One region of the Rhodococcus sp. NPDC059969 genome, then DNA from elsewhere that is predicted to be linked to it. Evidence: riboswitches for the same ligand, from Rfam matches in the RefSeq annotation. Region 1 holds a riboswitch; the other holds the start of a gene.
What was found. A riboswitch is a leader RNA that binds a small molecule or an ion and turns the genes downstream of it on or off. The one in region 1 is predicted to bind cobalamin.

Region 1 (14,773 bases):
CCCAGACGCTTCCTCATCTGACGTTGCCTCGACTGCTTCTTCGACCGATGAAACCGAGCATCACGCCCAGGTCGCCCGACCGAGCGATTCCCTCCGCGACACCGAAGATCTCCGTGAGCGCCTGGAACGGTGGATGGCCGGCAAGGTGCCGAGCGAATCCACTGTGACCGTCGCCGACGTCACCTTGCCCGCAGCCAACGGCATGTCCAGCGAAACCATCCTCTTCGACGCCACCTGGGACGGCGAACATCATCCCTTGGTCGCTCGGGTGGCACCGACGGAATCGACCATGCCGGTCTTTCCTGCCTACGACCTCGAATCCCAGTTCCGCACCATGGCTCAGGTGCGCGAGCACTCGGCGGTGCCCGTACCTGCCGTGTACTGGTCCGAATCCGACCCGGACGCGTTGGGTGCGCCGTTCTTCGTGATGGAACGCATCTCCGGCGACGTGCCACCTGACGTCATGCCGTACAACTTCGGATCGTGGGTCACCGAAGCGTCCCCCGAGCAGCGAAAGACCCTCCAGCGCAGCTCGGTCGACGTCCTGGCTCAGTTGCATGACATCGACAAGCCGTGTGAGCGTTTCGACTTCCTCCGGCTCCCCAATTCGGGAACGACTGCACGAGAGGCATTCACGGCACACATCGCCGAGCAGCGCGCGTACTACGAGTGGGTGGTCTCCGACGGGATCAGATCACCGCTCATCGAACGTGCCCTCGACTGGATCGAGGAGAACAATCCCGCGGACGATTCGCCGGCCGTGCTCTGTTGGGGCGACTCGCGCATCGGCAACGTCATGTACCAGGACTTCGCGCCGGTAGCCGTACTCGACTGGGAAATGGCAACTCTCGGCCCGCGAGAGATGGATCTGGGCTGGATGGCATTCCTGCACAGGTTCTTCGAGGACATCGCCGGCCTGGCGAACCTACCCGGCCTTCCCGACTTCCTGAGACTGCCGGATCTCGCGCAGACCTACGCCGAGATCACCGGCCACGCCCCACACGATCTGGAGTTCTACGTTACCTATGCCGCACTGCGTCAGGCGGTCATCATGTGGCGAATCCAGGCCCGCGCCATAGCTTTCGGCCAGTCACAGCGACCCGAAGACCCCGACGACATGATCATGCACCGCGCTTCGCTCGCCGCGATGCTCGACGGTACCTACTGGGAGAGGTTGGCCTGACATGCTCTCACCGATGGACGACTATCCCGTTCACCAGATCGCCGAACCGATCCGTCACGTAGCCACCTCGGATCGAAACTTCTACGACCGCTACTACTTCAACTGCTACCCCACCGAATCCCCCGACGTGTTCCTCATCGTCGGACTCGGCCAGTACCCCAACCTCGGCGTCATGGACGCCTTCGCGGTACTGCGCCGCGGTGACGACCACATCGTTGCGCGTATGTCGAAGGCTCTGAGCGCCGACCGTACCGACACCACCGTCGGACCTTTGCGCATCGAAGTGCTGGAAGGACTGCAGAAGCTCCGCGTCGTACTCGAGCCGGGCAGCGAATACGATCTCTCCTTCGACATCACCTTCGACGCCACCATCCCGGCGGCGCTCGAGCCCAAGCACTTTCGTCGCCAACTCGAACGGGTCACGTTCGATACCTCGCGCTTCCTGCAAACCGGAACCTGGACCGGATCGCTCACCGTCGACGGGGAGGAGTTCGCGATCGACCCGAAGACGTGGCGGGGAAACCGCGACCGCTCGTGGGGTGTGCGTCCGGTCGGAGAAGCCGAACCGCAAGGCAGACGCGCCGTCGACGGAATCCAGAACTTCTTCTGGATCTACGCGGTCATGCAGTTCGACGAGTTCACCATCTCGGTGATCATGCAGGAAGACGAACAGGGCAGGCGCATAGTCGAAGAGGCCATGCGGGTGTGGCCGGACGAAACCAGGGACAACGAATGGCTCGGCCGGCCCGAACACGAACTGACGTTCTGCCCCGACACCCGCGACGTCACCGGAGCCACCATCACCTTCCACCGGCCAGGCGGTGAAGTCCTCACCGTCACCTGCGAACTGTTGCTGGCCAACTACATCGGAATCGGCACCGGCTACGGACTCGAACAGGACTGGCGTCACGGAATGTGGCAAGGCGAACTCGTCGTACAGGGACTGCGCCACAAGGTCCACGAGATCGAACCGTTCCAACGCATGTTCTCCCCCGTCGACAATCTTGCGTCCTTCACGCTCACGGAAGGCGCGAACACCCACACCGGCACCGGCCTTTTCGAGGTAGCCGCCATCGGACCGCACGAGAAATACGGATTCACCAGTTTCACCGACACCGCACAGGCAGACGACGCGTATGCCCTCGCGGCGACCGACAACACCGAGGAATGAATTGATGACTGACTACGACAAGCTCTACATCGGTGGAGCATGGGTGGCCCCGGCCACCGACCAGGTACTCGAAGTGTTCTCTCCCGCAACGGAGGAGCGCGTCGGCAGCTGTCCCATCGCAGCACCGGCAGACATCGACGCGGCCGTGTCCGCAGCCCGCGCGGCGTTCGAGGGACCGTGGTCACGCACCACCCCCGCCGAGCGCGGCGCGATCCTCGCCAAGGCCGCCAAGCTGATCGAAGAGCGCAGCGCGGAAATCAACCAGCTCATCTCCAACGAGATGGGCCAGCCGCCCGCCATGGTCGGCATGATGCAGCAGACCCCGTCGATGGCGACGCTGGGCTACTACGCCGAACTGGCCGACAAGTTCGCGTGGGAAGAGAAGCGCACCGGCGCATTCGGGCAGACCAAGGTGACCCGTGAGCCCGTCGGCGTCGTCGCCGCCGTGCTGGCCTGGAACGTCCCGCTGTTCCTGGCGATCAACAAGCTGGCACCCGCCCTGCTCGCCGGCTGCACGGTTCTGCTCAAGCCCGCACCCGAATCCCCACTGTCCGTCCACGTGATTGCCGAGATCTTTACCGAGGCGGGCGTTCCCGAAGGCGTCATCTCCGTGCTCCCCGGCGGAGCCGAGACCGGCGAATACCTGGTCTCGCACGCGGGCATCGACAAGATCACCTTCACCGGATCCAGTGCCGTCGGCCGCAAGATCGGTGCCATCGCCGCGCAGAACCTCAAGCGCTGCTCCCTCGAACTGGGTGGCAAGTCCGCCGCGATCATCCTCGAGGACGCCGACATCGCCGCCGGAATGCCGATGCTCGTCATGTCCGGCCTGATGAACACCGGCCAGGCCTGCGTCGCTCAGACCCGAATCCTCGCCCCCCGTTCGCGTTACGACGAGGTCATCGAGGGAATGAAGACCGCCGCAGGCTTCATGACCGTCGGCGATCCGTCCGATCCTGCAGCACAACTCGGCCCCCTGATCTCCGAGAAGCAGCGCGAGCGCGTCGAGGGATACATCGCCAAGGGCAAGGAAGAAGGCGCACGCGTCGTACTCGGTGGTGGACGCCCCGCCGGTCTGGACAAGGGCTGGTACGTCGAGCCGACGATCTTCGCCGACGTCGACAACTCGATGACCATCGCACGTGAGGAGATCTTCGGACCCGTTCTCTCGGTGATTCCGTACGACTCCGAGGACGAGGCCATCAAGATCGCCAACGATTCGGATTACGGCCTCGCCGGATCAGTCTGGACCACCGACATCGACCACGGCCTCGAAGTTGCCGCGCAGATTCGCACAGGTACCTACGCGATCAACTGGTACGCCTTCGATCCCGGATCACCGTTCGGCGGGTACAAGAACTCCGGTATCGGCCGCGAGAACGGACCCGAGGGCCTCGAAGCCTTCTGCGAGACCAAGTCCGTACTCATGCCGCCCGGCTACGTGGGCTGACCCACCCGGGAGTTGGCACCCTTTGCTGACAGTTGGCACCCGTTCCGACCTGCCGGAACGGGTGCCAGCCCCGTGAAAAGGGTGTCAACTCCCAGCGAATCCACAGATCCACCCGGTACCGTCGAAAACGAATCAGTCATCTCACAAAGGACATTCATATGCTCACCAACGCCATCAACGCTTTCCTCGCACTCTGGGGCAGCGCCTCCGTCGGCAGCAGTGGATACCAGATCCCGCCGGGAACCCTTCCCTTCGGTTCCTGAGACAGGACAACAGAACCCGCTGAGCGCACTTCGCGCCCAGCGGGTTCTCTGCTTTTACCGACCCGGCATCTACCGGTCCAGAATGTGATCCACCAATTGATCCTCGAGACCGGACACCAACGCGTCGGCGTCTCCGGCGTCCACGTGACCGAACCAGGTACCGCCGGGGTTCGCGATCACCAACGGCCCCAGGTTGCACGGGCTCAGGCAACCGGTCCCCGTCACCTTTGCCGAAGTGCCTTTGGCCGCCGCGCTCATCGCCCGGTGGAGAGGTCCTGCTCCGTACGCCATACAGCGGGGCCCCTTGCACACCAACAGATGCCTCTCGTGCTGCTCGATCACCGACCACGCCGGACTGCGGTACGACGCCGGACTCGCTGTAATCGGCTTTCCCGCCGAGTCGAGTTCGTCGATCACCTGCCCGGCCACCGCACCTTCGAGCGATTCCGATTCGTGGAGCGTCACTTCCAGTTCGGCGTCGATTCGGGTTTCGCGCCAGTTCGCAACCGCCTTGCTTGTCCACGTGAGCAGGTACCGATCCCTCGGCACCGCAACTGGAATCAACACGACGTTGCCCACGCCATCGGCATGGGCTCGATCGAGTTCCTCGTGAAGGCTCGGCGAAGCGACATCGAGATACGCAACGCGAACGTCGACGTCGGTGCCCGCTTGAACAGCGTCAAGCAGCCGGCGTGCAGCCGCCTCGTCGAGGCCGCTCACCGTCGGCCGCACTACAACGATCACCCGACGCGAACCACTGTCGACACTCATGCCGACGGCGCGGTTGTCCAGTCGATGCTGCTCGACGGAGCCAGCCCGAACTCTTCGATCTTCGCGCGCAACTGTTCCGCGCCGTAGATGTTGGGGAATCCGCTGGTGAACATGGCGAGAGGAAGTACGACGAAGCGGTTCTGCTTGACTGCGTCGAGGTCACGTAGGCCTTCTCGGCTCTTGATCGCGTCGATCTTGCCCTGTACTTCGTCGGCACTCTTCTTGTAGTCCATGATCACGATGACGTCGGGTTCGGACTTCGCGACGGTCTCCCAGCTCGCCTTGAACCAGGTGTTGTCGACGTCGGCGAACACATTGGTTCCCCCGGCCGCATCGATGATTCCGTTGGGGGCTCCATTACCTCCGCTGGTGTACAGATCTTCTTCACCGCTGTCGTAGATCAGCACCTTCGGCTTGTCGCCCGCATCCGGTGCCGACTCCAGACGTGCCAAACGCGAATCCAATTCGGTCTGCGCCTTTGCGGCAGTGTCCTCGGTTCCGAACAGCTTTCCGTAATTCGTCACGTCTGCACGGAGGGCATCCCACGGACCCATCGTTCCGAGCGCGGAATCCGCGGCGGCACTCTGCCGACAGCTGTCGGAGATCACATATGAGTCGATATTGTTGCCCTGCAGCGATTCCGGCGTCACACCGGAGGCTCCCTTGAACAAGCCGCTGTACGAGCCGACCACCAGGTCCGCCTGCTTACCCAGAATCGTCTCCATCGTGATCGTTCCGTCCAGGTGTGGAACGTCGGCGATTCCAGGACCGAACATCGAATCCATGACCGCGTCGTTGTTGGTGTTCAACACGACTGCAGCGAGACGATCCAGTCCGCCGACTCGGAGAATGGTGCCGATATTGGCCGCATTGCTTGTGGCAACAACTTTTTCGATCGGAAGTTGGAAAGTGCTTTCCGTTCCGCAGTTCTCCAGCGTGACCGAAGTCTTGTCTGCGGCTTCGTCGAGGGGTGCGGTCGCTGTGCAGCCGGAAACGGCCAACAACGCTGTCGCGGCTGCGACCGCACCGAACGACGCGCGGGTCTTGACGTGTATCAAAGTGCACTCTCCGAAAATGTGTGTTGTGGTTGAGAATTTCGTGATTCGAATACGAGGTGTGAACGGCCTGTCGCAGGGTTCACGAGCTCGAAAGTCTCGACGCCGAAAACAGTTGCGACCACCGAGGTGGTGAGTACGTCGGAGGGATGACCGAAGGCTTTGGCAACTCCGTCCGCGAGCACGAGTACCCGATCGCACACTGCTGCAGCCAAATCGAGGTCGTGCAGTGCCATGATCACCGTCCGGTCCAACGACCGGACCAGATCGAGCAGTTCGAGTTGATGCCGGATGTCGAGATGATTGGTCGGCTCGTCGAGGATGAGTACGCCGGCGTCCTGCGCGAGTCCCCGGGCAAGAAATACCCGCCGACGCTCTCCACCGGAAAGCGTGTCCATCGAAGAGAATCGGTGCTCGATCATTCCGACCTCGCCCAGAGCACGATCGACGACGGCATTCTCGTGCTTTCCGCCGACGCTCCAGGGCTTTGCGTGTGGGGTGCGCCCCAAAGTCACGTATTCGTGAACCAACAGGTCGGCGGGACTTTGCTCTTCCTGCGCCACAAAAGAAATGGCTTTGGCCCGCGAACGCGCCGACATCGCGTGCACGGACTCGCCGCCGACGCGAACGTCACCGCCGGCGATCGGTCCGAGACCGGCGAGAGCACGCAAGAAAGTCGACTTGCCTGAACCGTTCGGACCGACCACACCCACCACTGCACCGGCGTCAGCGACGATGTCGACGCCCTTGACGATGGTTCGACGGTCGATGCGAACAACTACTCCGGACGCAGTCAGAGGCAGTGCACGGGCGCTCACGAACTACCACCGAAACGGTAGCGCCGACGGCCGAGAAGCAGGAGAAACAGCGGGGCACCGATCACCCCGGTCACCACGCTCAGCGGGATCTCTGTCGGCCGCAACGACGTCCGCGCCACGACGTCGACCCACACCAGGAACGACGCCCCGATCAGCGCTGCCGCCGGCAACACCACTCGATGTCTGGCTCCGACGATCATGCGTGTCACGTGCGGTATGACCAAGCCTACGAAGGCGATCGCACCGGACACCGCAACCATCGTGCCGACCAACGCCGCCAGCACTCCGAACAACACGTTTCGAAGGGTTCGGATGGGAATACCCAGGGAAGCCGCGACGTCCGGCCCAGCCGCCAGTGCGTCCAACCAACCGTGCAGCGCGAACACCGCTGCCGTCAGCAGGACCACAACGATGACCGGCGCCCACAACTTGTCCCAGGAGGCACCGGCCAAACTTCCCAGGAGCCAGAACAATACGGACTGCGCAGCCTGGGAGTCGTTGGTGCGCAGGACCAAAAAGCTCGCGATCGCCGACAGCGCGGACGCGGTAACAGTCCCGGTCAGAACCAATCGCAGTGGAGTGATGCCGCCTTGCAGCGTCGCGATGGTGAAGACGAGAATCGCAGCTCCCAGAGCTCCGATCATCGCACCGAGGCTGAGCGCCCATACTCCGGCACCGGCGAACAGTCCGGTGGTGATAACGGCGGTGGCACCGACACTCGCGCCGGACGACACTCCGAGCAGGTGGGGATCGGCGAGAGCGTTACGGACGAGGGTTTGCACCACCGTACCGGCGACGGCAAGACCAGCGCCGACTGCCAGACCGAGCAGCACCCGAGGTGCCCTGATCCCCCACACGATCGCAAGATCCGAGCGTGTGACGGCCGGGCCTCCGAAGCGCGAGTGCACCACGTCCACCACGGTGGACACGGGGAGCATCTCGGATCCGAAGGCCAACGCGCACACAGCCGAGACCGCGGTGACGACCAGCAGAATGGGCAGCACGATACCCGGACTGAGTCGTCCTCGAGGTGCACCAGCCTTCGGCGAAGGCAGGTGGGTAGGTGGAGACAGAGCTCCGCCAACAGCATTCATGGTGTGACCGATCCATCCTCGTGGCATGACACAACGTCAACGAGGGTGGTATCTGGCTACGGTCGACGCGTGGACGACCTCACAGTGGCGGGACCGCGCCGGAATTGCACCGACTTCCCATTACCTCGATGATGACGTCAGAACCATAACGGACTGTGGTCACCATTCCGCACACCGGATCAGGATTCCGACGCGATCATCGATCTCGCCTGCCGCACGACGGCTTCCGTTCGCACTCGAAGTTCTTCGGGTGAATCCGATTCCAGCACAACCCGATGCACCTGGCTGTCCACGGCAGTCACAGTCAGCCGCGACGTCAGCAACGCATCCTCCGCACTGAAACCGCGGCTCTGCAAGTACTCCGAAAAACCCAGTACCAGTTGCCGATTCATTCCTTCGACCTGCTCGATGAGCTCACGCGTACGCGGAACCTGATCGTAGAGCAGGTGAAAGAACTCTCGCGGCTTACTGTTCACTTCGACCGCGCACTCCACCAACATCCGGACGGCCTCGTCCGGGGTGAGCTCACGCTCGACGATGTCGGCAAGGCAGAGCGCAAAACTCTCCCGCGCAGCACTCACGTGACGGTTCGCCAACTCCGAGAGGATCTCGTACTTGTCGCCGAAATACTGGTAGAGCGAGCCCACCGACACCCCTGCTTCGTCAGCGATCCGGTTGGTGGTCGCTGCCATGGCTTCCGAAGCGAAAACGCGAGTAGCTGCCTCCAGGATCGCGTCGTAGGTAGCCCTCGAGCGCTGCTGGGAGGGCCTTTTCCGCCGAGTCGACACGGTCCTCCGATGCGAGTTGTCAGCCGCGACGCCGATACCGAGAATTGTGTAGGTGACCAGCGCCGATTACTCGAAGTTTATGCCCGACCGGTACACCGACCACATGCCGGCGCCGACCCCGACGTGGTGGGAGTGGAACGGCAACACCGTCCACGTCGCACGGGCCGTGGTTCCAGACGCGCCGGTTCGTGTTCTCGGCATCCACGGCGCCGGCGGCTACTCGGGCGCGTTGTGGCCGTTCGCCGGGATCGGCGTGAAACTCGGAGCCGAAGTCCTCTTCCCTGACCTTCCGCTGTACGGCGACACCGTCGTAGCCGATCCCGCCGGCGTCCGGTACGAGCAGTGGGTCGATCTTCTCTGCGATCTCGTCCGAGCAGAGAAGGCAGCCGACGATCGGCCGCTGGTGTTGTTGGGAGCCAGCATCGGCGGTCTGCTGGCCTACGAGGTGGCCGCGCGGACCGGTCTGGCCGACGCCGTCGTCGCTACCTGCCTGCTCGATTCCTCGGATCCATCGGCCAGAGCTGCCGCGGCGCGGTTCGGCCCGATGGGTGTCTACGGCGCTCCCCTGATGCGCCGCACCGAACAACTGGTGGGCCGTATCCGCGTGCCCATCCGTTGGGTCGCCGACGTCGCGAACATGAGCAGCAATCGGGAACTCGCGACGCTGTGTGCGACGGATCCGCGCGGCGGCGGTGTTCGGGTGCCACTCGGATTTCTCAGCAGCTACTTCTCGTTCGAGCACACCGCGCCCGAATCATTTCGCACGACACCCGTCCTGCTCACCCACCCGGCCGACGACCGATGGACACCGCCCGAGCTGAGCCTGGAGTTCCTTCGCCGCATCAACGCACCCACCGAATCCGTGATGTTGGAAGGGTGCGGGCACTTTCCCGTCGAAGAGCCGGGCCTGACGCAGTTCTACGACGCCGTCGCCACACTGCTGCGCTCCGTCGCCGAGCGTCACCGCACGAAACCGTCGTCACCCGCCTAGCCTGAGAATCGTGAGCACCGAAACGGAAGCATCGGCCGACGAGAGCACCACGACGGTCGTACTGGCGTTTGCGGCGAACGCACTGATCGCCGGGGCCAAGACCGCGGCCGCGATCGTCACCGGATCTGCCTCGATGGTCGCCGAGGCCACCCATTCCTGGGCCGATACCGGCAACGAAGTGCTGCTGCTGATCGCGAACCGCCGCTCGAAACGGGTTCCCGACCGAGACCAGCCACTCGGCTACGGTCGGGAGGCCTACATCTGGTCGATGTTCGCTGCTCTCGGACTGTTTGCACTCGGCGCGGGTGTCTCGATCACCCATGGCATCCAGGAACTGTTCCATTCCGAACCGGCGTCCGACTTCGGTGTCGCCTACGCCGTCCTCGGCGTCTCGTTCATCCTCGAAGGCATCTCGTTCCGGCAGGCGTACAAACAACTCCGAAACGAAGCGTCCGCCGTGAACCGCGACGTCATGACCCAGGCACTCAACACATCCGACCCGACGACTCGGGCCGTGTTCGCCGAAGATGCTGCGGCACTTATCGGTTTGGTCATCGCGTTCGTCGGTGTCCTGTTGCACCAGATCACCGGTTCACCGATCCCCGACGCCCTCGGCTCCATCTTCGTCGGCATACTTCTCGGAGTCATCGCGATCATCCTGATCGATCGCAACCGCCGATTCCTGGTGGGCGAAGAGGCCTCACCGACGCTGCGGGCAGCAGCCGTCGAAGCCCTCTCCCAACTACCAGAGATCAACCGAATCACGTTCTTGCGCATGGAATACCTCGGGCCGCGGCAGGTGTATCTGGTGGCAAGCGTCGATCTGGTCGGTGACTACGTGGAATCGCGAGTGGCTCACACGTTGCGCGAACTCGAACGCTCACTCGAGCAGAGCCCACGTGTCGTGCGGGCGATCCTGACCCTCTCGACCCCCGAAGAACCGTCGATCACAGTCTGAACTTCCGGCCGGGCGATAGGCTCGGGCGATGCGCACACTGATCGCGATTCTGGCGGTTCTGGGATTTGTCGTCGGGGGAATTCCCCTGGTGGGCAGTCTGATCGACGTGATGACCAGCCCTGACGAGACCATCGTCTATCAGGGTTCCTACGTACCGTTCCGGGACGTGCAGATGGCTCGGGACTACGAGTCGACAATAGCCACCGCCTACGAACCCTTAGACGGACCGCGCTGGCTCGTCCTGGCCTGCTATCCCTTGATCGGAGCAGCATTGGGCGCTGCGACGGCCGTCGTACTGGGACGTCGCGGATGGCACCTGACGCGAGCCTGAACAGACGCCGATGGCCACCCGCCGTCTACACGAGGGTGGCCATCGAAGAAGGAGTGCTTCAGATGTACATCGCTGGATCGATGTAGCTGTTCGGGTCCACCAATTTCTCCTTGGTGGTCCGTGGCCGCGCCACCGCCGGGATACCCGTCGCGATGGATTCGGCCGGAACATCCCTGGTCACAACGGCGTTGGCGCCGATAGCGCTACCTTCGCCGATGACGACGGGCCCGAGGATCTTGGCACCCGCACCGACCGTGACCCGGTCACCCAGCGTCGGGTGGCGCTTGACCTGCTCGAGTGAGCGGCCACCGAGAGTGACGCCGTGATAAAGCATCACATCGTTGCCGACCTCGGCCGTCTCCCCGATCACGACGCCCATGCCGTGGTCGATGAAGAACCGTCGACCGATGGTGGCACCGGGATGAATCTCGATGCCGGTGACGAAGCGTGTCATCTGCGAGAGCACTCGCGCCGGGCCGCGTAGCGCAGGGACGGCCCACATGCGATGCGCAACCCGATGTGCCCAAATGGCATGCAGCCCTGAATAAACGAGCGCGTTCTCCACATTGCTGCGCGCGGCAGGATCCTGACCGCGCGCAGCCTGCAGGTCCTCGCGAATTGTCCCGAGGATACTCACAAGTCTCAGTCCCGGATGTGTTCGAACAGCGGGGTGGAGATGTAACGCTCGCCGAAGTCGCACACGACAGCCACGATCAGCTTGCCGGCGTTTTCCGGACGCTTCGCCAACTCGAGTGCTGCCCAGACGATGGCGCCGGACGAGATGCCGCCCAGGATGCCTTCCTTGGTACCGAGTGCGCGAGCGACCTCGATGGAATCGGGGAACGAGACGTCGATGATCTCGTCGTAGATCTCGCGATCGAGGACGTCGGGCACGAAGTTCGCGCCGATTCCCTGGATCTTGTGGGGGCCGGGCTGGCCACCGTTGAGGATCGGCGAGTCGATGGGCTCGACGCCCACGATCTTGACCTCGGGCTTGTACTTGCGAAGGGTGCGTCCGACGCCGGTGATAGTGCCGCCGGTGCCGATGCCGGACACGAAGATGTCGACGGCGCCGTCGGTGTCGGCCCAGACCTCTTCGCCCGTCGTTGCCTCGTGGATGGCCGGGTTGGCCGGGTTCGCGAACTGGCTGGCCGAGACAGCGTTCTCGGTCTGCTCGACGATTTCCTTGGCCTTGGCAACTGCACCGGCCATGCCCTCGGAGCCCGGGGTCAGCACGATCTCGGCGCCGTATGCACGAAGCATCACTCGACGCTCGGTGGACATGGTCTCGGGCATGGTCAGGATGACCTTGTAGCCGCGAGCAGCACCGACCATGGCAAGGGCGATACCGGTGTTACCACTGGTGCCCTCGACGATGGTGCCACCGGGCTTGAGTGCACCGGACTTCTCGGCGGCATCGATGATTGCCACACCGATCCGGTCCTTGACGCTGTTGGCCGGGTTGTAGAACTCGAGCTTGACGGCAACCTGTGCGTCCAGGCCCTCGGTCAGACGGTTGAGTCGCACGATCGGGGTGCGCCCGACCAATTCGGTCACGTTGTTATAGATCCCGCTCATATCTGGTCCTCCTGAGGATCGAGTGTGTCGACCCGCTCGATTCGCTGATCACTGCTTAACGGCTGAACTGCATAACGGCTACAGGCAAGGGGCATACAGACGACCGATGCCGCATCGGTTCATCAAATTGAACCAATGCGGCATCAGGCCACTACATACGGGGGCGGTTTATCAGGCCAACCGCTGCTTCAGAGCTTCGAACTCGTCACGAATGCCGGTTGGAAGCTTCTCGCCGACGAAGTCGAACCACTCTTCGATGAGCGGGATCTCCGCCTTCCACTCGTCGATGTTCACCGCGAGAGCCTCGGTGATGTCGGCGTCCGACACGTCAAGGCCTTCGATGTCGAGTGCCGATCCGGTGGGAACGACGCCGATCGGGGTGTCGATGCCCGCAGCCTTGTGCTCGATACGCTCGACGATCCACTTCAGGACGCGAGAGTTCTCGCCGAAGCCTGGCCACAGGAAGCGTCCGTCGTCGCCGCGGCGGAACCAGTTGACGTAGAAGACCTTGGGGAGCTTGGACGCGTCCGCGGACTTGCCTAGGTCGATCCAGTGCTGGAAGTAGTCACCGACGTTGTAGCCGAGGAACGGCAGCATCGCCATCGGATCGCGGCGAACCGTACCGACCTGGCCTTCGGCTGCTGCGGTCTGCTCGGAGCCGACCGTTGCACCCATGAAGACGCCGTGCTGCCAGTCGCGAGCCTCGGTGACCAGCGGAACCGTCGTCTTGCGACGTCCACCGAACAGGATTGCCGAGATCGGCACGCCCTCCGGGTCGTCCCACTCGGGAGCCATGATCGGGCACTGCGACATCGGGGTGCAGTAACGCGAGTTGGGATGAGCCGCATGGGTGCCCGACTCGGGCGTCCACTCGTTGCCCTTCCAGTCGATCAGGTGCTGCGGGTCGCCTTCGAGGCCCTCCCACCAGACGTCACCGTCGTCGGTCAGAGCGACGTTGGTGAAGACCGTGTTGCCCTGGTCGATGGTGCGCATGGCGTTGGGGTTCGAGGACCAGTTGGTGCCGGGAGCCACGCCGAAGAAACCGAACTCCGGGTTGACGGCGTACAGCTGTCCGTCCTCACCGAAACGCATCCAGGCGATGTCGTCACCGAGAGTCTCGGCGCGCCATCCCGGGATGGTCGGCTGGATCATCGCGAGGTTGGTCTTGCCACAAGCGGAGGGGAATGCCGCCGCGATGTAGTAGGCCTTGTCCTCGGGCGAGATCAGCTTGAGGATGAGCATGTGCTCGGCCAGCCAGCCCTCGTCGTGCGCCATTGCCGAAGCGATACGCAGCGAGTAGCACTTCTTGCCCAGGAGAGCGTTTCCGCCGTAGCCGGAACCGAAGCTCCAGATCTCACGATCCTCGGGGAAGTGAGTGATGTACTTGGTGTCGTTGCACGGCCACGCCACGTCTTCCTGGCCCTCGGCCAGCGGAGCGCCGAGCGAGTGCAGAGCCTTGACGAAGAATCCGTCGGTGCCGAGCTTGTCGAGAACCTTGCCGCCCATGCGGGTCATGACGCGCATCGAGACGACGACGTACTCGGAATCGGTGAGCTCGACGCCCAGCTTCGGATCCTCGGCGTCGAGTGGGCCCATGCAGAACGGAACGACGTACATGGTGCGTCCACGCATGCAACCGCGGTACAGGTCACCCATGAGGGTGCGCATCTCCGCCGGGTCCATCCAGTTGTTGGTGGGACCTGCGTCGATTTCTTCCTTCGAGCAGATGTACGTACGCGATTCGACTCGCGCCACATCGGAAGGATCGGAGTTGCCGAGGAAAGAGTTCGGCTTCTTCTCGTCGTTGAGGCGGGTGAAGGTTCCTGCCTCGACCAACTTCGTGGTCAGTCGGTCCCATTCTTCGTCCGAGCCGTCTGCGAAGACGACGCGGTCAGGCTGGGTGAGTTCGGCAACCTCTTGCACCCATGCAAGCAGTTCCTTGTGCTCCGTGGGGGGCGTGCCGTCAGTTCCATTGAGACCGGGAATGGTCGCTGAGGTCATCAAACTCTCCTGGGGTGAGCCGGAACCGGGTTCTCGTGACACCGGATGCGAACTGCAGCGCCCCGATACCAGTCGATCCCGGTGTCCCCCTCTCGACGGGGTCCAGCCGCGTCATCCACTCACGTGGATTTCACGGACGCCGGGTGTCCTATGTATTGAGGTTAACGCTGGCTGTTCACCTGCAGGTAATCGGGTGCGGTCAGAAATGTCACAGAAACGATTCAGTTGGTGTGTTCAGGTGCCTACCCGGCGCTCAGAGCACATAAACGGAAGCTTTTCAGAGCGCGCCGGCATCGATTTTCTGCCAGACGAGGGAGCCTG
Region 2 (14,773 bases), on a different contig from region 1:
CCCGTCCGGTCGACGAGGTGCTGGGGAGAGCCGGAATCCTCGACATCTCCGATCGCCTCGTCAGCAAATGCTCGGGCGGACAACAACAACGCCTACGATTTGCGATGGCGTTGCTGTCGGACCCGCAATTGCTCATTCTGGACGAGCCGACCACCGGCATGGACGTCGAAGGGCGACGGGACTTTTGGTCCGCCATCCGCGCCGACGCCGATCACGGTCGCACTGTGCTCTTTGCGACGCACTACCTCGAAGAAGCCGATGTCTACGCCGACCGCATCATCCTGGTCCGGCAAGGCACCGTGGTCGCAGACGGGACCACAGCCGAGGTCAAGTCCATGGCGTCCGGACGGACCCTGCGCGCGACAGTCCCCGGCATCACCGACGAACTCCTGCGCGCGATTCCGAACTCGGACGCCGTCGAGGTGCGTGGCGAGTCACTGCTCGTGCACTCGGGTGACACCGACGCCGTTGCACGGTTCCTGTTGACCAACACGCAGGCTCGCGATCTCGAAATCGTCTCCCGCGGTCTCGAAGACGCCTTCATCGCGCTCACGTCGAACAACTCCGAAGGACAGAAGTGATGACCACTGCAACCGAACCGAACACCTACGGGGCCGAGCGAACCGTCGTACCTCTCGGCGGATTCAACACGACGCTTCTGCGACTGGAATTCCGTCGTCTGACCCGCAATCGGCGCACGATGATCTTCACGCTCGTCATGCCGGTTGTCTTCTTCCTCGTCTTCGGGCTCGGTCAAGGCGACGACGATCACGGGATCGGGCATGGCAATGTCGCCGCGTACATCATGATCAGCATGGCGCTGTACGGCGCGATGCTGGCCACGACCAGCGGCGGAGCGATGGTCTCGATCGAACGGGCGTCGGGATGGAGCCGGCAACTTCGGCTGACTCCCCTGACGCCAGTCGCCTACATCGCCGTCAAACTGATCATGGCAATGCTGCTCGGGCTCGTCTCGATTCTCGTGGTCTACGCCGTCGGCTCGTTCACCTCCGCTCAGATGGACGGATCACTGTGGTTCACAACAGCATTGATCGCGTGGCTGGGATCGTCGATCTTCGCGGCGTTCGGCCTGTTCATGGGATATCTGCTGCCCAGCGAGAACGTCATGCAGTTGCTCGGGCCAGGACTGGCCCTGCTCGCCTTCGGCGGCGGACTCTTCGTGCCGCTCGAAGACGGTTCGGTATGGGCGAGCATCGCGCAGTTCACACCGATGTTCGGCATCAACGCCCTCGCCCACGCACCGCTGACGGGCAATAACATTCACTGGACCTGGATCGTCAATATCCTGGTGTGGTTCGCCATCTTCGCCGGCGGAGCGATCTGGCGATTCCAACGAGATACGGAGCGTGTGTAGTTGTCGGAAACGACTGACCGAAACGATTCCGTCGCATTGCCGCGACGGAATCGTTTCGGCGTTCTCTTCGCGGCGGTCTGGATGGTGTTTCTCGGCGGACCGCTGATCGAGGGATGGAATCTGCGCGACGAACTGCGCGGCTGGACAGGGATTCTCGCGACGATCGCCTTCGGTGCGCTCTACCTCTACACCTTCGCCACAACGCAGCAGCGGCGACGAATGACGATGACTCGGCCGACGATTCGCGAAGCTGCACTGGCTCTGACCGCCTTGACCGCATTGGCCGCTGTGATGATCGTCAGCGTCGGGCCGACGGGATTGGCAGCGGCCCCTTATCTCGCGGTGACAGCGGTGACGCTGCTCCCGACCGTCGCGGGCGGCATTCTCGCCTTGGTGTTCGCGGCCTCCGTGGAGATAGTGAGCCTCTCGTCAGGGTGGGGAAATTACTCCGGCCTCTCACTCGGTGTCTGCGCGGCCGCATTTGCGACATGGGGCATCATGTCGCTGATCAGCCGTAACTTCGCCATGCTCCATGAGCGCGAAGAGCAGGAGCAGCGAGCGATCATGGAGGAGCGAACGAGGATGGCGCGCGATCTGCACGACATACTCGGGCACTCACTGACCGTCATCACGATCAAAGCCGAATTGGCCAACCGCTTACTGGACGTGGACATCGAACGCGCGCGCAGCGAACTCGACGACCTCGAAAGACTCTCTCGCGACGCGTTGGCAGACGTCCGCTCGGCAGTCGAAGGATTTCGTGGGATTTCGCTACCCGTCGAGATAGCACGTGCGCGAGAGGCATTGCGTGCGGCAGGGATCGACGACGAGGTGCCGAGCAGTACCGACATGGTTCCTACGCGCCTTCGTGAACTCTTCGCATGGACGATCCGTGAGGGCGTGACCAACGTGGTTCGACACAGCGGGGCAACACACTGCCGGATCACGGTCGACGAGAAAAGCGCGACTGTCGTCGACGACGGACACGGGGCCGGGTCGGTGTCTTCCGGCAACGGACTGATCGGATTGCGAGAGCGAGCCGGTGCGTCGGGCGCACGAGTGGTCATCACTCATCCCCAGCCGCAGGGGTTTGCACTTCAGGTAGTCGAACAGGAGAAAGTGTGAGCAACCAGGGCGAGCGGGCATCCATACGGCTGCTCTTGGCGGACGACCAGGCACTCGTGCGAGGAGCGCTGGCCGCGCTGCTCGATCTGGAATCCGACCTGTCCGTAGTGGCCGAGGTCGGCCGCGGTGACGAGGTAGTGGCCGCCGTTCTCGAGCACCGCCCGGATGTTGCGCTTCTCGATGTCGAGATGCCTGGCATGGACGGGATCGCCGCGACGGCAGCCCTTCGCGAGGCAGCACCCGACACCCGAGTCCTGATCGTCACCACGTTCGGACGTCCCGGATTTCTTCGCAAAGCCCTGCACGCCGGGGCCGGCGGGTTCGTCGTCAAGGACACGCCCGCCAGGCAGCTTGCCGACGCCGTCAGACGTGTCCATGCCGGATTGCGCGTCGTCGATCCCACCCTTGCGGCCGACAGCCTCGTCAGCGGCGAGTCGCCCCTGACAGAACGTGAGACCCAAGTCCTTCGGGCCGCACACGACGGCGCACCCGTGGCAGCCATCGCTTCGGAACTCTTCCTCTCCCCGGGAACGGTTCGAAATCATCTGTCGGCCGCGATGGGTAAAACCGGTGCCACGACCCGTGCCGAAGCCGTCAGAATCGCCGAGGCGAACGGCTGGCTCTGATCAGAACGGGAGAGAACCCGCTTCCCGGCAAATAGTTCGCCGCTCGTTCATCGATGGCAATTTGTCCAGATCACTCAAAGTAGGGACCTTATACCCTAGGGATTTGCCCAGAAAACTACCCGGTCACGCAAGTCCGAAACAGCTAATCGTTCGATAACTGGCTATGATGCAGTTAATTGAATTGACGGAGCCTGTGTAACGGGGAAGGGGCGTCTCATGTCGAACCAGTTCAACGATCGATTGAACTCGCTGTTCGAGACTGCCGACTTTCACGTCACCAATGCGATGGTCGTTCGCGGCATGACCGAGTTCGGTTGCCGCATTTCGACTCCGTATCTGTCACAACTGCGCACCGGCGTCCGAACCAATCCGTCACCGGAAGTGGTCGCCGCCCTCGCGCACTTCTTCAACGTCCATCCGGACTACTTCTACGCCCCGTCCGACCACACTCCGCCCGCCATCTCCGGTGGCGAAGCTGACCTTTCTCTGCTCGAACAGTTGCACAACGTGCGCCTGCGAAACCTCACCTCGCGAGTCGTCGACCTCTCACCGTCGTCGCAGGATCTGCTCGTGGAAATGGCGGAAAATCTGCGCTCCTCGGAGAATCTTCCGCGCGTACCACCGGACTCGAATTCCTACATGTCTCGCGCCTAGTGCTTCGTCGACTCTCCTTGACTGCTCAGGGAGGGTTGGCCTTATGCTGGTCGATGCAGCTGGTTCGCCCGGCACGGTCATGAGGAGCCCCGAAGACCGTTCCCGGCGTCGAAGCCCCGTCAGCGCAAGCTGTCGGAGTGAGAGGGAACCCGGTGAAAATCCGGGACTGTCCCGCAGCGGTAAGCAGGAACGACCGCCGTTTATGTGCACTGGGCATCCGCCTGGGAAGCGACGGCCAGTAGGTTCGATCCAACTCGATCGAGTGCCCGCGAGTCCGAAGACCTGCCGACTGTGTCGGGCACGCCGTGCCCGACGGTCCACCGCCTCGTGGAATGGGCGTGTAGATCTCCATCGGACCTCGTGTGCGGTGCGGGCAGTGCTGCCCGCCGAAACTCGAGGTCTCGTGAGGTGTACCCGTCTGCCGGCAGTGGCCATCAATGCATTGGCAATCTGGAGAAACTCCGTGACAACGACATTCACTTCGACCGTGCTGGGCTCACCGCGCATCGGTCCTCATCGAGAACTCAAGCGGGCAACCGAAAGCTACTGGGCGGGGCGCATCGACGCCGACGCCTTGCAGAGCGTGGCCCGTGACCTCCGTCGGCAGGGCTTGGCCGACCTCCGTGACCTGGGCCTCGACTCAATCCCGGTCAACACCTTCTCCTTCTACGACCAGATGCTCGACACCGCAGTTCTTCTCGGCGCACTACCCGATCGCGTCGCGCCCGTCACCGATCCGTTGGACCGCTACTTTGCAGCTGCCCGTGGGACGGACACCATTGCGCCGCTGGAAATGACGAAGTGGTTCGACACCAACTACCACTACCTGGTGCCGGAGATCTCACCGTCCACCACTTTCGAACTCGACCCGTCCAAGGTCTTGTCCGAACTGGCAGAAGCGCTTTCCGACGGCATTGCGGCCCGCCCGGTCGTCATCGGACCGGTTACCTTCCTGCTGCTCTCGAAGGCTGTCGGCACAGACGAGCCGCTGCTCTCGCGGCTCGACGAGCTACTCCCCCTCTATGCGGACCTACTCGGCCGGCTCGTGAAGGCCGGTGCAGGGTGGGTCCAGCTCGACGAACCGGCGCTCGTGGGCGATCGCACCGACGAGGAGATCGAAGCGGCACGCGCTGCGTACGAACAGCTTTCGGCACTTTCGGAGCGACCGTCGATTCTGTTGGCGTCGTACTTCGGTTCGCTGCGTGACGCGTTGCCTGCACTTGCTTCGACCGGCGTCGAAGGATTTGCCGTCGATCTGGTGGCCGGTCAGGATTCGATCGGCTCCGTACCTGAACTCGCCCGCAAACTAATCGTCGCCGGAGTGGTCGACGGACGAAACATCTGGCGATCGGATCTGGACTCGGCACTGAGCACATTGGGCGCTCTGCTGGGGAGCGTCGATACGCTTGCCGTCTCCACGTCGTGCTCTCTGCTGCACGTTCCGTACACGCTCGACGCGGAAGCCGGGGTCGACAAGGCACTGCGCTCGTGGCTCGCGTTCGGCACCGAGAAGGTCAAGGAAGTAGTCACTCTCGCAACCGCTCTCACACAGGGTCGGGAATCGGTGGAGGACGAGTTCGCTCTGGCGCGAGCGGCCGCCTCGACCCGCAAGGACGATCGCAGACTCAACGACGCGAGTGTTCGAGGCCGTCTCGACGCCGTTCTGAACTCGGCGACCGGTCGCGCGCCCGCCGCCGAGCGTCGCGCTGCCCAGGAAGAGTTGCTCTCTCTTCCGCCGCTCCCCACGACGACCATCGGCTCGTACCCGCAAACGTCGAAGATCCGTATCGCTCGCGCGGCGCTGCGCAAGGGCGAGATCGACGAAGCCGAGTACGTCAACCGTATGCGCGCCGAGATCGCCGAAGTTGTTGCGCTCCAAGAAAAGCTGGATCTCGACGTCCTTGTTCACGGTGAGCCGGAACGCAACGACATGGTCCAGTACTTCGCGGAGCAGTTGGACGGGTTCTTCGCCACCGCCAACGGGTGGGTCCAGTCGTACGGCACCCGCTGCGTGCGTCCGCCGATTCTGTACGGCGACGTCTCGCGTCCGAAGCAGATGACCGTCGACTGGATCACGTACGCACAATCGCTGACCGACAAGCCTGTCAAGGGCATGCTCACCGGGCCCGTCACCATCCTTGCCTGGTCCTTCGTCCGCGACGACCAACCGCTTGCCGACTCGGCAAATCAAGTCGCACTGGCCATTCGAGACGAGACGGTCGATCTGCAGGCCGCCGGAATCGGAATCATCCAGGTCGACGAACCCGCACTACGTGAACTACTCCCGCTGCGTGCGGCGGACCAGCCCGCCTATCTGGACTGGTCCGTCGGCGCTTTCCGGTTGGCCACCTCGGGCGTCGCAGATTCCACCGCGATCCACACCCACCTGTGCTACTCCGAGTTCGGAGCGGTGATCGGTGCCATTGCCGGTCTCGACGCGGACGTCACGTCCATCGAGGCGGCGCGATCACACATGGAGGTGCTCGACGATCTCAGTTCGGTCGGGTTCGACCTCGGCGTCGGCCCGGGCGTCTACGACATCCACTCACCGCGTGTGCCGAGCGTCGACGAGATCGCCGAATCACTGCGTGAGGCACTCAAAGCTGTTCCGGTCGAACGGTTGTGGGTCAATCCGGACTGCGGTTTGAAGACCCGCGGCCCGGTCGAGGTCGAAGCGTCGCTGCGTAACCTCGTCGAAGCCGCGAAGTTGGTCCGAGCGGAGCTTTAGGGGCAAAGCCCCTGTGCGCCTTTTTGGTAGTGGGCACTACCAAAAAGGCGCACGGGGGTCAGCTCAACCACGTATTGCCGAAGAGCAGAATTCCGTCCGCACTCGGCGTCACTCCGTGCACGTTCTCGCGCCACGGAATGAAGACCTTGCCGGAGTTGACCACAGCCATCGGCGCCGTCTCGTTGACTACTGTCTGGATGTCGTCGATGACGGCTCGACGCTCTTCCTCCCCCGACGCCGTCTGCAGTTTGCCGAGCAACTCGTCCATCCGAGCGTTCTTGTAGCCGAGGATATTCGACGGCGACTCACTGAACAGATTGCCGTACATACGCACGAACGGTGACTCTTCGAGAACGTTGAACGCGAAGTAGGACACGTCGTAGTCGTGCTTGGCATACAGCATGGAGATCAGATCGTTGATGCTGGTTGCGTAGGTGATGTCGACCGTGAAACCCACTGCCTGCAAGAGCGACTGAAACGTCAGCGCGCTGCGTTGCGTCGCCGGGTCGTTCATTCCGACGTAGGTCAGTTTTCCGTCGTAACCGTCGGCCTTCGCCTCGGCCAGATACTTCTTCGCAGCCTCGGGATCGAAACCGTTTCCCGCCACCGAACCGTGCCATTGCGACCACGACGCGAACATGTCTGTGCCAGGTTCGCCGAAGCCGCCTTGAACCCGCTCGTTGAACGTATTCGGATCCACCGCAGCGACGATCGCCTTTCGCACACGCTCGTCCTTCGCCGCCCGATCGTCGCGCTGATTGATCGCCAGGACACCGGCCATGCTGGCCGAGTACACAAATCCCGGATCGCCGGCTTCGAAAGCCTCGTGAATGAAATCGGGAGACTTCAGATAGGCAACCTGAATTCCGTCGGTGTGTAGGCCCTCCAGTTTGCTCTTCTCGTTGACAATTGCCGGGAAGCGCAACTTCTCGAGATACGGCGCCCCGTCCCAGTACGTCGCACGGGCAGCGAGCACCAATTCGTCCTGGGAAGCGAACTTCTCGACGGTGAACGGGCCTGCTCCGACCGGGACGAAAGTGCCGGTTGCCATCGACGAGGGTGCGACGATCATGCCCGGGCCAGTGGTGAACATGATCGGGAACTCGTCCCACGGCTGCGCCAAGGTGAAGACGACCGTACTCGGATCCGGTGAATTCATCTCGCGCACAGCGGTCTTCCACACCAGCGCGTGAGTTCCCTTCTTCTGCAGATAGTGATCGATGCTCCACAACACTGCTGCACTGTCCATCGCGGTGCCGTCGCTGAAGGTGACACCGTCGCGCAATTTCAGTGTCCACACCGTGTTGTCGTCGTTGGCAGACAAAGACTGCGCCATGTGGGGAACATATTCTCCCGCAGCGGTGTCGAAGCGCATCAAAAGGTCGTAAATGGCTGCCATTTCGCTACCACCGGTAGCGCCGCCGTCCTGACGGTCTGCTGGGTCGAGACTGCTGATTCCGTTGTACGTCGCAAACGAGACCGTGCCACCCGAGCGTGGCTCTCCCCCGTCGTTCTGGTCGCCGACAACTCCGGCCGTCACGTCCGATGCATCCGTGGTCGTACCTTGGCCGCTACTCGCACACCCGGTCACCACCAGTGTCGCCGACGCCAGGACAACCATCCAGATTCGAGCGCGAGCTCGGTACGAGCGCTTCATTGCGACTCACTTTCACAGTTCACGGACACGTCGATCTCATGGATCCAACACCCGACAGATTTGTGAGTGAATTCTAGGTAAGGACTCATTCTGTGTCTGCGATTTCGCAAAGCTGAGACGATGATTCACAATATTGACGAGGAAAAGAGAATCGAATTCTAGATGTCTCTGGTCCGCTGAACACCAACCAGATGGCATCGTCGAGCCTTCCACTGCGCCTCGGCGAACTGATCCCACCACGAAGGGTGCTCGATCTCCCGCCTGCCGTCGTCTCCGCCTTGCGCAATCACGATCGTTCGGAACAGCGCTCGAATTTCCGAGTCGTCAAGGTTCGTCACAGTCCAGAGAAGTAATACACATGTTAATTAAGTATTGAACCACGCGATCACGCTAGGGTTAGGCCATGAATGACCCGACGACCGACAACCAGGCAACCGATGACCAGGCAACCGTCGGCGAACTGAATTTCTGGTCGTTCATCGAACTGGCCAACAAGCGACTGGCCACCGAACACGGCTTTCGCGATCAGCTGGCCACCGAGGTACTCCTGACGCTCAATCGAGCCTCCAACGTCGTCACCTACGATCTCGAGTCGTCGATCCACCGCCCTCGCGGCTGGTCATGGTCGTCGTTCCGACTATTGTTCGTCACCTGGCTCGCCGGACCGATCGAGCCGAAGGCTGCCGCCGAGCTCACCGGGATGAGTCGAGCCGCGGTCTCCAACCTGTCCAAGTCCCTGCTGGCAGACGGACTGATCGATCGCCGCCCCACCGAGAACGACGGACGCTCTGTCCAGCTGTACCTGACCGACAAGGGCCGGGAAGCCATGGTCGAGGCATTTCGCGAGCAAAACGAACGCGAGCACGCCTGGGTCAGCGTCCTGAGCGAAGCCGAACAGCGCATCCTTGTCATGCTCCTGGACAAACTGATCACCAACCGCAGCCAATTCGACGTACGCGGGCGTAACTGACGCGAATCAACACCGTCTCGAGGGTTGCACGCATCACATCATTTTAGTTAATGTATTTACTATCTGGTGGATGTGAGCCAGGCAGAACAGCACAGAAGGAGCCCCGTCATGGCGTTCTATCGACAACTCGGCAACATTCCACCGAAACGTCACACCCAACACCGTGACGAGTCGGGCAACCTCTACTACGAAGAACTGATGGGTGAGGAAGGTTTCTCCTCCGACTCGTCGCTGCTCTACCACCGCGAAATTCCGTCGGCCATCGTCGACGCAACGGTCTGGGAACTGCGCGACCAAAGCACCACGCCCAACCACCCCCTCAAACCCCGCCATCTGAAACTCCATGCACTGTTCCCCGAGAGCATCTGGAACGAGACCGACGTGGTAACCGGCCGTCGTCTCATACTCGGCAATGCCGATGTCCGACTCTCCTACGTGGTTGCTTCCGCACCATCCCCCCTGTACCGCAATGCAATCGGTGACGAGATGGTCTACGTCGAGTCCGGCGAGGCTACCGTCGAGACCGTCTTCGGCACGCTCGACGCCCGCGAGGGTGACTACGTCCTGATCCCGATGTCCACGACCCACCGGTGGATCCCCAAGGGCGACAAGCCACTCCGCGCTTACGCCATCGAGGCGAACAGTCACATCGTCCCGCCCAAGCGCTATCTCTCCCGCTTCGGCCAACTGCTCGAGAACGCACCGTTCTGCGAGCGAGATCTGCACGGACCGACCGCGCCCATGATCGCCGAAGGCATCGACGTCGAGGTACTGGTCAAGCACCGCACGTCGGCAGGCATCGTCGGAACCCGAATGGTGTACCCCACGCATCCTTTCGACGTCGTCGGCTGGGACGGCTGCCTGTACCCGTACACCTTCAACATCTCGGACTACGAGCCGATCACGGGCCGCGTTCACCAGCCGCCGCCGGCACATCAGGCGTTCGAGGGGAACAACTTCGTTATCTGCAACTTCGTACCGCGCAAGGTCGACTACCACCCCCTGTCGATCCCGGTGCCGTACTACCACTCCAACGTCGACTCGGACGAGATCATGTTCTACTGCGGCGGTGACTACGAGGCACGCAAGGGTTCCGGCATCGGGCAGGGATCGATATCGATTCATCCCGGCGGCCACGCTCACGGCCCACAACCCGGCGCGTACGAGCGAAGCATCGGCGCCGAGTTCTTCGACGAACTGGCCGTGATGGTCGATACGTTCCGGCCGCTCGAATTGGGCGAGGGGGCATTGGCTTGCGAAGACGGTGCCTACGCCTGGAGTTGGGCGGGACGGGGGCCGCAGCAATGACAGTCATCTCTCCCCTCCTTCGCGGCCTGTGTGACGACGCAGCACTCTTCCCACCCGGCAATGCTCCTCTCGCCGAGGCAGTTCCGGCCCACGGCGCCTACCTGCAGGCGGACTACGACGCACTGGTCGGGCCCTTCGTCTTTCCCGCACCGCGATTGAGCGAACTGGCCGCGTATGTTTCGGCAGACAACCCGGTGACGCTGAGTCTGACCGTGCCGGCCGGCCCAGCCGATACAGCGGCCGCGCTGTCGAATGCGCTCGCCATCCCTGGCGTTCACGTCGCCGCCGTCGAGGTGGGAATTCCTGACGGGCTGGACGCCGATGCGGCCTTCGAGGAACTCGCTCGTGTCCATGCCGCTCATCCCGACATCGATATTTTTGTCGAGGTACCCCGCGGTGATCGGCGCGCGGACTATCTGACAGCTCTCGAAACTGCCGGGTACTCCGCAAAGTTTCGAACCGGCGGGATTGTCGCCGAGGCGTACCCGGACGAGGAAGAGCTCGCAGATGCGGTGATATCCGTTGTCCGAGCAAATATCCCGTTCAAGGCAACCGCGGGACTGCACCACGGCGTGCGCAACACCGATCCGGAAACAGGCTTCGAGCAACACGGCTTCCTCAACATCATGGTGGCCGTCGATGCTGCGAGACGGGGCGCCGGTCGTTCGGAAGTTGTTGCCGCACTGGCGCAGCGTGATCAAGATTCAATCGCGCGAATCCTGGCCGGGTTGACCGAGCCCGAGGCCGGCGAGGTGCGTCGCCGATTCCTCTCGTTCGGTACCTGCAGCATCTCGGACCCTCTCACCGAGCTAGAAGGGCTCGGATTGATCGTCCGCTCCGACAAAACCGAAGGAACACTCGTATGACCGTCACGACCATCGACATTCCCGCCGACTCACTGTTCGGGCTCGACAATCTGCCGTACGGGGTCTTCTCCCCCGCGGGAGGGTCGCCGCGCATCGGTGTACGGGTCGCCGACTCGGTGGTCGATCTCGCAGCCACACTGGGTGATTCCGTCTTCTCCGAACCGACCCTGAACGCGTTCATGGCTCAGGGCCGAAATCAGTGGATATCTGTGCGAAACCGGATCTCGGAACTCGTGACCGGTGAAATAGACTCGGATGCAGTGTTTTCCGTCGACTCGGTGACACTGCACTTGCCGATCGCCGTGGCCGACTACGTCGACTTCTACGCCTCGGAGAATCACGCAACCAACCTCGGACGGCTATTCCGTCCCGACGCCGCGCCTTTGATGCCGAACTGGAAGCACCTTCCCGTCGGATACCACGGGCGCTCGAGCACCATCGTCGTCTCCGGCACCGACATCGTTCGTCCCTGCGGACAGCGGAAGGCACCCGATCAGGAAAGCCCGGACTTCGGACCGTCTCGTCGCCTCGACATCGAAGCCGAGATGGGGTTCATCGTCGGAACTCCCTCGAAAATGGGCGATTCCATCACCCCGGACGAATTCGCCGAGCACGTCTTCGGCGCTGTCGTCGTGAACGACTGGTCTGCGCGAGACATCCAAGCGTGGGAGTACGTCCCCCTCGGTCCGAACCTGGGGAAGAGCTTCGCGACGTCCATCTCGCCGTGGGTCGTACCGTTGCTCGCCCTCGAAGCAGCCCGAATCGACACTCCGGTGCAGGACCCCGAACCGCTCTCCTACCTACGCGGTGAGGAGAAGTGGGGACTGGACATCGATTTGGCCGTCGAATGGAACGGCCACGTCGTCTCGCGACCGCCCTACGCCCAGATGTACTGGTCGCCTGCACAGATGCTCGCGCACACCACCATCAACGGCGCAGCAGCGAGCACCGGCGATCTCTTTGCGTCCGGAACAATTTCCGGACCGGACAGAGATCAGCGGGGCGCCTTCATCGAGCTGACGTGGGGCGGCAAGGAACCCGTGGCTGTGGGCTCCGAGACCCGTACCTTTCTCGAAGACGGCGACACCATCGCCATCTCGGCCACCGCTCCCGGCGTCGGCGGTTCACGAATCGGTTTCGGGGATGTTCACGCTCGGATCCTGCCTGCAACTCAAACCGGAAGATAGTGATTGACAACTGTTTGATTCACGCTGATCTGATGTCCGGAATTCCTTGCCTCACGATTCTCCGAAGATAAGCTGGACTAACCATCCAGAGCGATCGAGAGTCCTGGCTCCGTGACGTCGCAGCAACCCCCTCAGCTGAGGTGCGGGTGCTTTCTGCCAGGTCCGATGGAGGACTCGTGCCCGGCGATCGACCCCGTACCTCAGTGGGGACAGCAACTGTCATCGTGATCGTGGGCGGTGGTCCCCGCGGTACCGGCGTACTCGAGCGGATCCTCGCTCACGAATCGGTGGACGCCGATCCCACACCGATCGACATTCATGTCGTCGACCCGTATCCGGCAGGTGCCGGCCGTATTTGGCGAGGCAGCCAGGCGCCGCTCCTGTGGATGAATTCGACGACCGCAGACGTCACCATGTTCACCGACGAGACCACCGCAGTGACCGGTCCGGTACTGCCGGGTCCGACGCTCGCGGAATGGGTCGCCGAAAACTCGGCAGAGCTTGCCCACTTCCCTGAAATCGCGGCAGAAGTGCCGACCGTCACGCCGTCGTCGTTTGCATCGAGGTCATTGCAGAGCCGGTACCTGAACTGGGTGTTCCAGACCGCGGTCGACTCCGCACCAGCGCACGTCGATGTTCGGGTTCATCGACGATCCGTGGTCGACATCGTGAACGTGGGCGAAATACAAAATGTTCATCTGGACGACGGCGTTGTCATCGAGGCGACGGCCGTCCTTCTTGCACAGGGGCACCCGGATGCGCTGGCTGCTCCGCGCGAAACCTCACTGAGCGGCTTCGCGTCGGAGCACGGGTTGACCTATGTAGGTCCGGGATACACCGCCGACCTCGATGCCGATGTCATTCCAGCAGGCGAGCCGGTACTGATCGCCGGACTCGGTTTGGCTTTCATCGACTGGATGGTTCTGCTCGCCGAGAGCCGCGGCGGCATTTTCGAACGCGGTGACGACGGCGCCCTCACCTACGCTCCCTCGGGTCGGGAACCACTGTTGTATGCCGGATCTCGTCGCGGCGTGCCGTATCACTCCAAGATCTCTTACTCGATCGCTGACGCCCGGCCACCGCTACCGCGGTTCTTCACCGCTGATCTTGTTCCCGGCGACGGGCCTTTGGATTTCCGAAACGACATCTGGCCGCTCGCGTCGAAAGAACTGGCAGGCGCCCACTATCACGAACTGTTCGCCTCGCACCCGGACCGGACGGTGGGCACCTGGGAGGAGTTCGACGCCGAATTCGCCTCGCTGGCTTGGGGATCGCCTCGATTGCAGGAACTGGTCGAGAACGCGGTCCCGAAGCCGGAAGACCGTATCGATCTCGAACGGCTCAACCGCCCACTCGGCGGTGAGCGCTACGACGGACTTGCCGAGGTCCAATCTCGGATCACCGAATACATCTCGGCAGACGTCGTACGCCGGTCGGACCCGTATTTCAGCGCCGACGCAGCTGTCTTCTCGGCGCTGCTGTCGACGTACATGACCGTCGGAGAATTGTTGCGGCGCGGCAGAATCCCGGCCGAATCCGTAGCCAAGGACGTCGAGGGTTGGCTACATTCGTTCTTCAGCTTCATTGCCAGTGGTCCGCCGCCCGAGCGTCTGGAACAGTTGGTCGCCCTCAACGAGGCCGGCATCGTCCAGTTCCTCGGGCCGGATTCGGTGTTCTCCACCGAGATCGACCCGGCAACGGGAGCAGGGATCTTTGTCGCTCGCAGTGCGTCGCACACCGATATCGTGGCCGCGAACACCCTCGTCGAGGCGCGCTTGCCGGTCGCTTCCATCAGCGCGAGCGGTGACTCGCTCCTGCGGACACTTCACGGTCGGGGCGAGGCAGTCGAACTACGTGCCACCGCCGACAGTTCGGCGAAGCTCGCCGTCGACGGAACATCACGAATTCTTCATCAGGACAACACTGCTCATCCCCGTCGCTTTGCTGCCGGGCCGTGGGTTGCCGGACACAACTGGTCGGCGGCGTTCCCTCGCCCGCGCACCAATGCAGGGTTCTTCCGGCACAACGACGCTCTGGCGGCGGAGATTTTGGGCGCTGCGCGCCTGTGAGCGGTTAAGGAGCCCAGAGACTCCCTAACCGCTCACTGGGGCTGTGCCCCTAGCTGAACACCAACTCACCCTCGTCAACCGCGACGGTGATGCTGCCTCCCTCTTCGAGGAGATCGTCGAGCAGCATGTCGGCGATCTTGTCGTCGACCACTCGCTGGATCGAGCGGCGCAACGGGCGAGCCCCGAACTCGGGCTGGTGCCCGTGCTC

Region 2: another riboswitch for cobalamin. It lies ahead of metE (5-methyltetrahydropteroyltriglutamate--homocysteine S-methyltransferase); the one in region 1 lies ahead of ACFWAD_RS21625 (FecCD family ABC transporter permease).

The regions. Positions count from the first base shown of each region.
Region 1 is NZ_JBHWUF010000008.1:139,910-154,682, forward strand. It holds gene ACFWAD_RS21595 (phosphotransferase family protein) at 1-1,183, shown strand, start outside; gene ACFWAD_RS21600 (hypothetical protein) at 1,185-2,354, shown strand; gene ACFWAD_RS21605 (aldehyde dehydrogenase) at 2,359-3,804, shown strand; gene ACFWAD_RS21610 (CbiX/SirB N-terminal domain-containing protein) at 4,137-4,838, opposite strand; gene ACFWAD_RS21615 (ABC transporter substrate-binding protein) at 4,835-5,896, opposite strand; gene ACFWAD_RS21620 (ABC transporter ATP-binding protein) at 5,893-6,711, opposite strand; gene ACFWAD_RS21625 (FecCD family ABC transporter permease) at 6,708-7,715, opposite strand; cobalamin riboswitch at 7,831-7,968, opposite strand; gene ACFWAD_RS21630 (TetR/AcrR family transcriptional regulator) at 7,985-8,497, opposite strand; gene ACFWAD_RS21635 (alpha/beta hydrolase) at 8,646-9,584, shown strand; gene ACFWAD_RS21640 (cation diffusion facilitator family transporter) at 9,595-10,542, shown strand; gene ACFWAD_RS21645 (hypothetical protein) at 10,571-10,873, shown strand; gene epsC (serine O-acetyltransferase EpsC) at 10,932-11,510, opposite strand; gene cysK (cysteine synthase A) at 11,516-12,451, opposite strand; gene ACFWAD_RS21660 (phosphoenolpyruvate carboxykinase (GTP)) at 12,623-14,452, opposite strand; gene ACFWAD_RS21665 (DUF6802 family protein) at 14,730-14,773, opposite strand, start outside.
Region 2 is NZ_JBHWUF010000002.1:86,002-100,774, reverse strand. It holds gene ACFWAD_RS09375 (ABC transporter ATP-binding protein) at 1-581, shown strand, start outside; gene ACFWAD_RS09370 (ABC transporter permease) at 581-1,375, shown strand; gene ACFWAD_RS09365 (sensor histidine kinase) at 1,376-2,500, shown strand; gene ACFWAD_RS09360 (response regulator) at 2,497-3,126, shown strand; gene ACFWAD_RS09355 (helix-turn-helix domain-containing protein) at 3,343-3,780, shown strand; cobalamin riboswitch at 3,884-4,085, shown strand; gene metE (5-methyltetrahydropteroyltriglutamate--homocysteine S-methyltransferase) at 4,244-6,508, shown strand; gene ACFWAD_RS09345 (ABC transporter substrate-binding protein) at 6,567-8,165, opposite strand; gene ACFWAD_RS09340 (MarR family winged helix-turn-helix transcriptional regulator) at 8,569-9,135, shown strand; gene ACFWAD_RS09335 (homogentisate 1,2-dioxygenase) at 9,244-10,443, shown strand; gene ACFWAD_RS09330 (hypothetical protein) at 10,440-11,309, shown strand; gene fahA (fumarylacetoacetase) at 11,306-12,496, shown strand; gene ACFWAD_RS09320 (FAD/NAD(P)-binding protein) at 12,673-14,565, shown strand; gene ACFWAD_RS09315 (ATP-dependent Clp protease ATP-binding subunit) at 14,615-14,773, opposite strand, start outside.